One region of the Paenibacillus sp. ISL-20 genome, then DNA from elsewhere that is predicted to be linked to it. Evidence: riboswitches for the same ligand, from Rfam matches in the RefSeq annotation. Region 1 holds a riboswitch; each other region holds the start of a gene.

Evidence for each region. A riboswitch is a leader RNA that binds a small molecule or an ion and turns the genes downstream of it on or off. The one in region 1 is predicted to bind thiamine pyrophosphate.
Region 2: it holds a riboswitch for thiamine pyrophosphate, as region 1 does, so the genes downstream of both, tenA (thiaminase II) here and J7E85_RS29515 (ABC transporter substrate-binding protein) in region 1, are expected to answer to the same signal.
Region 3: it holds a riboswitch for thiamine pyrophosphate, as region 1 does, so the genes downstream of both, J7E85_RS11480 (ECF transporter S component) here and J7E85_RS29515 (ABC transporter substrate-binding protein) in region 1, are expected to answer to the same signal.

What each region holds. Positions count from the first base shown of each region.
Region 1 covers NZ_JAGGRD010000064.1:75,510-78,628, forward strand. Annotated here, with positions in the region: gene J7E85_RS29505 (diguanylate cyclase domain-containing protein) at 1-534, opposite strand, end outside; partial or broken gene J7E85_RS29510 (VOC family protein) at 714-809, shown strand; TPP riboswitch at 981-1,092, shown strand; gene J7E85_RS29515 (ABC transporter substrate-binding protein) at 1,207-2,238, shown strand; gene J7E85_RS29520 (MTH1187 family thiamine-binding protein) at 2,330-2,623, shown strand; gene J7E85_RS29525 (ABC transporter permease) at 2,620-3,119, shown strand, end outside.
Region 2 covers NZ_JAGGRD010000066.1:20,879-23,997, forward strand. Annotated here, with positions in the region: gene J7E85_RS30245 (VOC family protein) at 524-1,033, opposite strand; TPP riboswitch at 1,296-1,399, shown strand; gene tenA (thiaminase II) at 1,540-2,226, shown strand; gene thiM (hydroxyethylthiazole kinase) at 2,279-3,119, shown strand, end outside; gene thiD (bifunctional hydroxymethylpyrimidine kinase/phosphomethylpyrimidine kinase) at 3,118-3,119, shown strand, end outside.
Region 3 covers NZ_JAGGRD010000019.1:82,037-85,155, reverse strand. Annotated here, with positions in the region: gene asd (archaetidylserine decarboxylase) at 10-813, opposite strand; TPP riboswitch at 977-1,089, shown strand; gene J7E85_RS11480 (ECF transporter S component) at 1,181-1,810, shown strand; gene J7E85_RS11475 (ABC transporter ATP-binding protein) at 1,803-3,119, shown strand, end outside.

The sequences.
Region 1 (3,119 bases):
TACCATTGCGCACAGTGGATACAGCATGTCCACCCAAAGGTTTCCCCATGCTGCCTCATGGGCCAGACCCTGAAGCTCAGGCTTGATGAAATATTCCCATCCTACCGTCATGACCGCTATGCCAACAATCAGGATATCCAGCATAAACCGCAGCCCCCGAAACGAACCCTGAACATGCCGGAATAAATAAATGAGAGAACTTGCGAACAGGATAAGTTCGAGCCCCCAGAACAAATGGGTTAGAACTGGCAGGAAAGCGCTCTCTTTTCCAAACCAGATATTGCATGCGTGGAGGGTTCGGGCCACTGCCTCCCCCATCAATCCGAGACTCACAATAAGCCAAAACCTGCCAAGATGAACCTCAAAACGCCGACGGATCCGCATTAAATAAACGGAAGCGGCTGCAGGAGAAATAATGACTAGAACACGCTGAAGCGATAAAGCATCAGGCATCCACAGAGCGATCATTATCTGAATGAATGCATATATTATGGCGAGTCGAATCCACAGATGATCTGCTGGAGTTGGACTCATAAGCATTCCTCCTCGGCCAAAAGGTAAGCTGGTTCACTTTAAGTGTGTTAGGTCTTTTGAATTAACATCTCTATTTCTCATGATACTTTTTGCCCACACAAAAGTAAAGATGAGGAAATGAAAGAAAAATCATCTTATTAGCCTGTGCACGAACAACATAACACCCACTTGACGTTCCTCACATTGACGAGGAAATCGTGACGCTTCCGAACGGGTACCGCTATTTCTTCGTGCACGGTCCCGAAGGAGAATGGATTGAGTTCTTCCAGCGCTAACCTCTGCGTAGAAGCCGTATTCAAATACTTTATCTTGTGAAAGGTTTATAGCATCAATTAATTCTCCCATTGCATTAGTGTTCTAACAAAGACCTGTCTCGTTCGAGCCTCTTCGAACTAGACAGGTCTGCTGTGTTAGGACTATAATAGCGGGTGTACTGATCGAAACTTCATAAATACCGGGGGAGCTGGAATTTGGCCGGCTGAGAGTGTATCCGACATGATACTGACCCTTACACCTGATCTGGGTAATGCCAGCGTAGGAAGCCCATGTTTGCGGCAGCTATTTATTTGCCGTGGTATACACTTACGCCGTCATGCGTCCTGATATCATCAGGGCGTTTTTTTTGTGGAGTTGCGAGGTAATAGAAAGAGAACTTAAAGGAGAGAAGAAACGATGAAGAAGGGAAGATGGATTCCGCTGCTTCTCGCTTGCGTCCTGCTGATGGTTGCGTCTGGATGCGGTACAAGTGGAGAGAACAAGAAGACAGGTGCCACAGGCGAAGACAGTCAGTCTCCCGGGAAACTACGTGACGTACAGCTGATGCTCGATTGGTCTGCCAATACGAATCACACCGGCCTGTATGCAGCGAAGGAGCTTGGGTATTATGAGGAAGAAGGGCTTAATGTCCAGATCGTCCAGCCGGGAGCAGGCGGAACGGATACGCTGGTTGCATCCGGAAACGTGCCATTTGGCATCAGCTATCAGGAAGGCGTAACGCTGGCCAGAACCCAAGGATTGCCGCTCGTCTCCATTGCGGCGATCATTCAGCATAATACATCCGGCTTTGCCGCCCCCAAGGACAAAGGCATCGTGAAGGCAGGCGATTTTGAAGGGAAATCCTATGGCGGTTGGGGCTCGCCTGTGGAGGAAGCGGTCATGAAATCCATCATGGAGATCGATGGCGCCGATGTCAGCAAGGTGAACATGGTTAATATGGGCGATGCCGATTATTTTACGGCCGTCAAACGCGACATTGATTTTGCCTGGATCTTCTATGCTTGGACGGGTATTGAAGCCGAGCTTCGCAATGAGCCGCTTGACATGATTTATGTGAAGGACTACTCCGAGCAGCTTGACTATTACACGCCGGTGATCGTAACGAACGAGAAGCTGATCCAGGAGGACCCTGAACTTGTCAAAGCGTTCATGCGGGCGACTTCAAAAGGATACGACTATGCGATTCAACATCCCGAAGATGCAGCAGCCCTGCTGACGAAAGCTGTTCCCGACCTGGATGCCGAACTGGTTCTAGCCAGCCAGAAATGGCTGAGCCCCCGTTATCAGGATGATGCATCCCGCTGGGGCGAACAGAAAGCCGAAGTATGGTCGGGGTACGCAGACTGGATGTTTGAGCGCAAGCTGCTGGAGAAGGAACTTGACGCTGACAGCGCATTTACCAATGATTTTTTACCGGAGAAGCCATAAGGTTATTTCTATTTATAAGAAGAGAGACGGCCTTTGCAGCAGGCTGCCTCTCTTCCATTACAATACAGCTTGCACGAAAGGATGAGTTTATATGGCGAATACACTCTTGAGCATTCAAGTAATACCGAGAACGCCAAACGGGGCCGACAGCATCCCTTATGTTGATGAAGCGATCAAGGTTATTCAGGAATCGGGCGTGAAATACGAGGTTCATGCACTCGAAACGACCATGGAAGGAGAGCTCTCCGAGCTGCTCAAGATCGTTGAGCGCATGCACGAGGCGCTGGTGAATGCGGGAAGTCCCAGCATCATATCCCAGGTCAAAATCGCGCATCATCCAAGCGGCATCAGCATGGATAAGCTGACTGAGAAATACCGTCCATGAGAAGCTGGTGGAGTTCTGTTTGGCCGCCCGTTTTGGCGGTTCTCTTCTTTTTGGTGGTATGGCAGGCGGCAGTATCCGTGTTCGACATTGAACCCTTTATTTTGCCTGCACCGACGGCCATCGGGCATGAGGCCGTTACCGGAGCTTCCGGTCTCTTCCAGCATACAGCGGCCACCCTGCAATTAACCCTGATCGGCTTTATAATCGGCACGGCAATCGGTCTAATCATCTCGCTGGCACTGCACTTGGTGCCTTTTCTCAAAACCGCCCTTTATCCGCTTCTTATTCTTAGCCAAAATGTGCCGACAATCGCCCTAGCCCCGCTTCTCATGATTTGGTTCGGCTTCGGTATGCTGCCCAAGGTTATCGTGATTACGCTGGTCTGCTTCTTCCCTGTCGCTGTTGCGGCCCTGGATGGACTCGCACGTACCGACCGCACCATGATGAATTATATGCAGATGACGGGGGCTACCTCGTGGCAAATTTTCACCAAGCT
Region 2 (3,119 bases), on a different contig from region 1:
AGTAGCTAAGGCCAGCAGTAGCTAAAAAACCAGTAGTAGCCAAGCCCAGCAGTAGCACCAAAACCAGCAGAGCAACAAGCCCAGCAGTAGCACCAACACCACCTGTTAACGGACTCCAGATCCCTTATTACCGCAATAAACTGCCTATTTGCCATCATATTCTATGAATAACGTACCTGGTGTCCGATAACTATCAAAAATCACACCTATTCAGCCAAATAACGTATCCTCAGTCCGCTAGCCACAAGCAGTAGCCAAAACCAGTATAGCACCAAGACCAGCAGTAGTAACAAGATCAGCAGTAGTAGCCAGATCCAGCAGTAGTAACAAGATCAGCAGTAGCACCAAGACCAGCAGCAGCCTCAGCTATACACGCTGTGTTACCCCGGTTTCTACCTCTAAACCATAGCTACTCCGAGTTACCCAGCCCCTACAATTATAATCCCATCCATCCATGCATACCCCTAGACACCGAGTCCATCCGTGCTCTCCTGTTATACTGCTATTGCTTCACTTCATATTTTCACGATATCTTCACCACAATCTCCGCTCCGGCAACATAGGTCATCGCTTTGATGTATTCCGGGTCTTGGGCACGCTGTTCCACTTCTTCCGGAGTGAGGTCCTCCATTCGTGTCTGTACCCACCATAAGTTGCCGAACGGGTCCCGTACCCGTCCCACCCGGTCGCCGAAGAATAAGCTCGTTGGCTCCGTCACCGAGACGGCTCCTGCGGCCAGCGCTTGTTGGTAGACGGCATCGCAATCCTCAACATATAAACGGAGGTATGCTGGTGAATCCGGCCATTCCGGCTTCGCGTCAAACATCATCACGACGGCATCCCCAATTCGGACCTCGGCATGGCCGATGATACCTTCACCGACATAGACGCGGGCTAACTCTTCGGCTTGAAAAGCCTGCTTGAGGAATTCGATCAGCGCTGCGGAGTTTCTTGAGATGATCCACGGTGTCACGGACGTGTAGCCTTGCGGAATGGGTTTAACGTCTTTCGGTTGGTTTGGTTGGTTCGTCATAAATACGCTCGCTCCTTTAAACTTCATTTATTTGCATAACGATTATGTGCTCATTATGTTGGGGCATACATGACAACCGAGCGTCAGTGTTTCCGAAACAAGTGTTGGGCAGCCCCCGTTTTTATTTCGCGAAAGACCTCGGCCACCGTACAACATCCTAATCCCCCACTCATGGGAAAGCTTCGAGCGTGGGCTCCGTTCACGAACAGTTAATGTTTGACAGCATCTACAAACCTATGTACAGTATTAGACAAAAGAATAGGAAGTCCACTAGGGGAGCCGTTGGCGGCTGAGACAAGAGTGTATCTTGGACCCTTTGAACCTGATCTAGTTCGTACTAGCGTAGGAAAGTGGAGCCTTCGTATACGAGGTCTCGGTGCGTTTTTTGGCGCACTTGGGCTTGTTGACGAAGCCGCTCCAGTTTTCGGGGGCGGCTTTTTAGCGTTGCTTGGAAAGTCGTGTCTTATGGACTTCCTGCTCTTCAATATGTTGGAGGTGGGACAAAAATGAGTTTCACGCAAGAGCTCCGTCAGCAGGCGGGAGGCATTTTTCAAGCAATCTTCGATCATCCCTTTGTAAAAGGCATTGCCGAGGGGAAGCTGGCACGGGAACAGCTGATTCACTATGTGAAGCAAGATTTTGAGTATTTGAATGCCTACATGCGGATCTACGGAATCGCCATATCCAAATCGACCAGCAGGGAAGAGATCGCGACCTTTAACGAACAGATTTCATTCATCTTGCACAGCGAGGTGCATCCGCATCAGAATTTGTGCGCAGCCGCCGGGGTGACCTACGAAGAGCTTCAGGGTTATCCGCTTGCTCCGTCCGCGCATCATTATATCCGTCATATGCTGACAGTGGCGCACGAGGGCAGTCTAGGCGAGATTATGGCCGTACTGCTTCCTTGCCCGTGGACGTACCTGGAGATTGGCCGCAAGCTGCTGGATGACGTGAAGCCGGATGAATCCCATCCGTTCTATGACTGGATTTATTTCTATGGCAACCGTGGGGAAGACGCGACAGCCAAGTTCTGCAACCGTGTCGATGAATGGGCAGAGGGCGCGACGGCAGCCGAGCGGGAACGGATGAAGGAGTATTTTATGCTGAGCTGCCAGTTGGAGTATATGTTTTGGGATATGGCTTATAAGCAGGAGGAATGGCCGGTGCTGCTGCAGGCTGCGGTGCTATAAGGAGTCATAACAAGGACATAAATTCCAATTTAGATAAGAGAGGCTGATTCCAATGCGTTCATGGGAAAAAGAAGTTTCGGCGCTTTTAACGAAGGTACAGCAGACGAGCCCCCTCGTTCACAATATGACAAACGTGGTGGTTACGAATTTTACGGCTAACGGCTTGTACGCGCTGGGCGCGTCGCCGGTCATGGCTTACGCGCCAGAGGAAGTGGCGGATATGTCTGCCATTGCAGGCGCGCTCGTATTGAACATCGGCACGCTGAACCGCGAGCTGGTGGATGCGATGATCATCGCCGGACAATCGGCGAATGCACATGGCGTCCCGGTCTTGCTGGACCCGGTCGGTGCGGGAGCGACCCGTTTTCGGACGGAGTCGGCATTGCGGATCCTAAGCGAGGTGAAGGTTTCGCTCGTGCGCGGGAATGCGGCTGAAGTCGCTCACCTTGTCGGGGAGGCGCGCGAGATCAAAGGCGTAGATGTTGGCAACAGCACGGGCAGTGATCATGCTGAGCTGGCCGTGCGGGCTGCACGCGAATTAGGCACGATCGTGGCCATTACCGGTGAAGAGGACGTAATTACCGATGGAACAGAGGTACGCATCATTACCGGAGGGGATGCACTGCTCACGAAGGTCACCGGCGCAGGGTGCCTGCTGACCTCGGTGCTGGGTGCCTTTGCCGCAGTGGAAGCAAACCTGCTGCTTGCGGGTACGGCGGGTCTGGCCTTCTACGGGGCCGCGGCGGCGAGAGCTGCGGAATGCACGGCGGACCAAGGACCGGGAAGCTTCCAGATCGCTTTCCTGGATGAGCTGGCAAAACTTCATCCAGGCTCGTTGGCGGGATATGCCGCTGTCCGGGAAGCGGAAGCGGCCGCTGCCGGTGGCACACGAT
Region 3 (3,119 bases), on a different contig from region 1:
TGGATGGAATTACCCTTTTCTGGCTGGGGACGGGTGAAGCAAACCGAGCAGTTCTCCCATCTTCACCTTGGAGCCGGGTTCCAGGTCACCGCGAGGGGTAAACGTGCCGTTCTCCGTCAAAAGCACAACTGTAGAGCCGAATTCAAAGTACGCGAGTTCATCGCCGATTTCGTATTTCTTCACGTTCTCGTCAGCATAACGGATGCTGCTTACGTTCATGGCTCCGACCTTCACGACGGCAACTTCGCCGAACTCATGCGCAATATAGGTAATGAGGCGCTCATTGCGGCTGAGCACATTCCGGATATGGGTCATCGCAAAATCGTTCACGGGGTAAACGCGTCCCTTCAAATGCTCGCTTTCCGCCTGAACACCGGTTACCGGGGAATGAATGCGATGATAGTCGGTCGGGCTTAAATACAATACAAATGCATAACCGTGGATGTAGTTTTCCATTCTCGGTGATTTCGCGAGCAGCTCGCTCAAGGTATAATCCTGTCCCTTAACGCTCAGAATGGTACCGGCGTTGACGACGCCCATTGCCGAAATTGTGGCATCGACTGGGCTTACCATGGCGTCGGCGGTGTCATCTATGGCGCGGAGGCCTATTTTTAACCGGCGGGAAAAGAACTCGTTCAGTGAGCGGTATTCGTTGATTTCTTTCTCCGCTTCGTGCGCCGGAATTTGATAAATTCGTATGAATGCAGGTATTAGATGACGGCTCAGCCGGCTGTGGGAACAATGCCCCATGATTCGGGACAGCCACTTGCGGGAAGACAGCTCAGTCATCAGACGCAGCAATTGTTTAGCCATGTCATTCTCCTTTGTGCATAGGTGTCAGCAATAAACGTTGGTGGAAAAGCCAATCACTCTGATATTGACATAGAATGAGATGGAAATCAATAAATAGCCATTTTTGAAAAAAGGTTCTTGCTTATTCCGGAGTGAATGTGTATTTTAAAGTTAACATAAAACCGAATAGGAATACGGGGGCTTGAGTGAATCAGGCTGAGATTGCAGCTGTTATCCGCTGTTGACCGTTAATCTGAACTGGGTAATGCCAGCGTAGAGAATATCCGACCCTGCCTACATAGGGCCTATTTTTCCGTCTGCGCGTTTTTCCAGACGGTTTTTTGTTGTGTTTACACAAAAATAGAGGTGGAGAGGGGAATGTGTTGTTATGGGAACGTCTGTGCAAGAGAAGTTGGGGGTTCAGCCCCGAAAAGGACTGCGGTTAAGCGATATTTTGGTTACGGTACTGGTATCACTGGTGCTTGGCGTCATTTATCACTTCTGGGGTTCGGTTTACAATCTGTTAAAACCGCTGTTCTTTGAAGCGGATGAGTTGTTATACGGCATGTGGTTCGCTGCAGCCACGCTTGCTTACTTGTTGATCCGGAAGCCGGGAGTGGCCATTATCGCGGAAGTGGCGGCGGCCCACGTGGAAGTGCTGTTTGGCAGCGGCTGGGGATTGACCCTGCTGCTGTATGGCCTCATTCAAGGACTGGGGGCTGAATTGGTATTCGCGGCGTTCCGTTATCGGAGCACCTCGGCGTGGACGCTGGCGATTGCCGGTGCCGGCGCAGCCATCGGCTCGATGATCATGGACTTCTATTACAGCTATACGGATGACCTGCAGACGTGGATGTTCCTCGCTAAATACGGTATGCGGGTACTTAGCGGCGCCGTCATTGCAGGCCTTCTTATGCTCCTGCTGGCTAAAGCGCTCGACCGTACGGGCGTGACATCCCTGCTCCGTCCTGCGTCGAAGAAGGATTACGAAGCACTGGATGATCCGCGCCATGTCTAATGCCACGGTTAGCCCGGTTTCGGCTCAGTCTGCTGAGATGCTTCCGGAACCGGCCGTGTATGTGGAGGGATTGCGTCTGAAGTATCCGGGCGAGGAGCGATTGATGTTCAAAGACCTCTCCTTCTCGGCTGTCCGCGGGGAGAAGGTGCTGCTGCTCGGTCCGAGCGGCTGTGGCAAATCCACGCTGCTGCAGGTGCTTAGCGGGATGTTTCCCCGCGCAACGGAGGTGCCGATGAAATGCGGGGCCCAGCTGATTCCGCGCTCTTGGGGTTATGTATTTCAAGATCCGGATACCCAGTTCTGTATGCCGTACGTGGATGAAGAGCTGGCTTTCGTACTGGAAAATCTAAGTGTCCCTCGTGACGAGATGAAGGATCGGATGCAAGCGGCCCTGCGCGAGGTGGGGCTTGATCTTGAGGAGCCTCATATGCCGATCGGGCATCTGTCCCAAGGCATGAAGCAGCGACTTGCGCTGGCATCGGCTCTGCTGCTGGAGCCGGAAGTGCTGTTCCTTGACGAGCCGTCTGCGCTGCTCGACCCGGAAGGCAGGGAGCAAATCTGGTCCGCGGTGAAGGCCGTTTCGGAAGGGCGCACGCTGATCATCGTGGAGCACCGGATTGAAGAAATGGCCAAATACGTGGATCGTGTCGTGCTGTTCAGCCCGGATGGGGTGATTCTGGGCGAAGGTCCCCCAGCAGCGATATTCGCTGAATACGAGAAGGAACTTCAAACATATGGAATCTGGTATCCCGGCGTATGGGAAGATTACGAGCAGACCCGGGCGGGCAGAGAGTTGTTTGCTCCTGTCAACGGGCTTGGCGATGAGCTGGGTAATCTCCTGTATGAGGCTGCTCCTCCGTACCCTCAACGTGGAGAGCCTGTCATTCAGCTGGCCGATTTCAGGGGAATGCGATGGGATAAACCTGTCATCACCCTCCCTTCGGCAAAGGTGTTTCCGGGACAATTCATTGCGGTGGTAGGGCCGAACGGAGCAGGCAAAAGCTCGCTGCTGCTCAGTTTGATGGGGCTGCTTCGCACCGAAGGGACCTATGTACTCTGCGGGGAAGAGGTCATTCAGGGCAAACGCAGGAAGGTGCGGAAGAAGAGAGAGCGGCAGCTGCGCCAAATCGGATTCGTGTTTCAGAATCCGGAGCTTCAATTCCTGACGGAACGCATCGGGGATGAGGTGGTTTACTCGCTGCTGGTGGATCATGTGCCGCCGGAAGAAGCGCAGGCGCAGGCCGACCGCTGTCTGGAACGCTTTGGACTGACGGGCATGGAGGCCAGGCATCCGTACCAGCTGTCGACA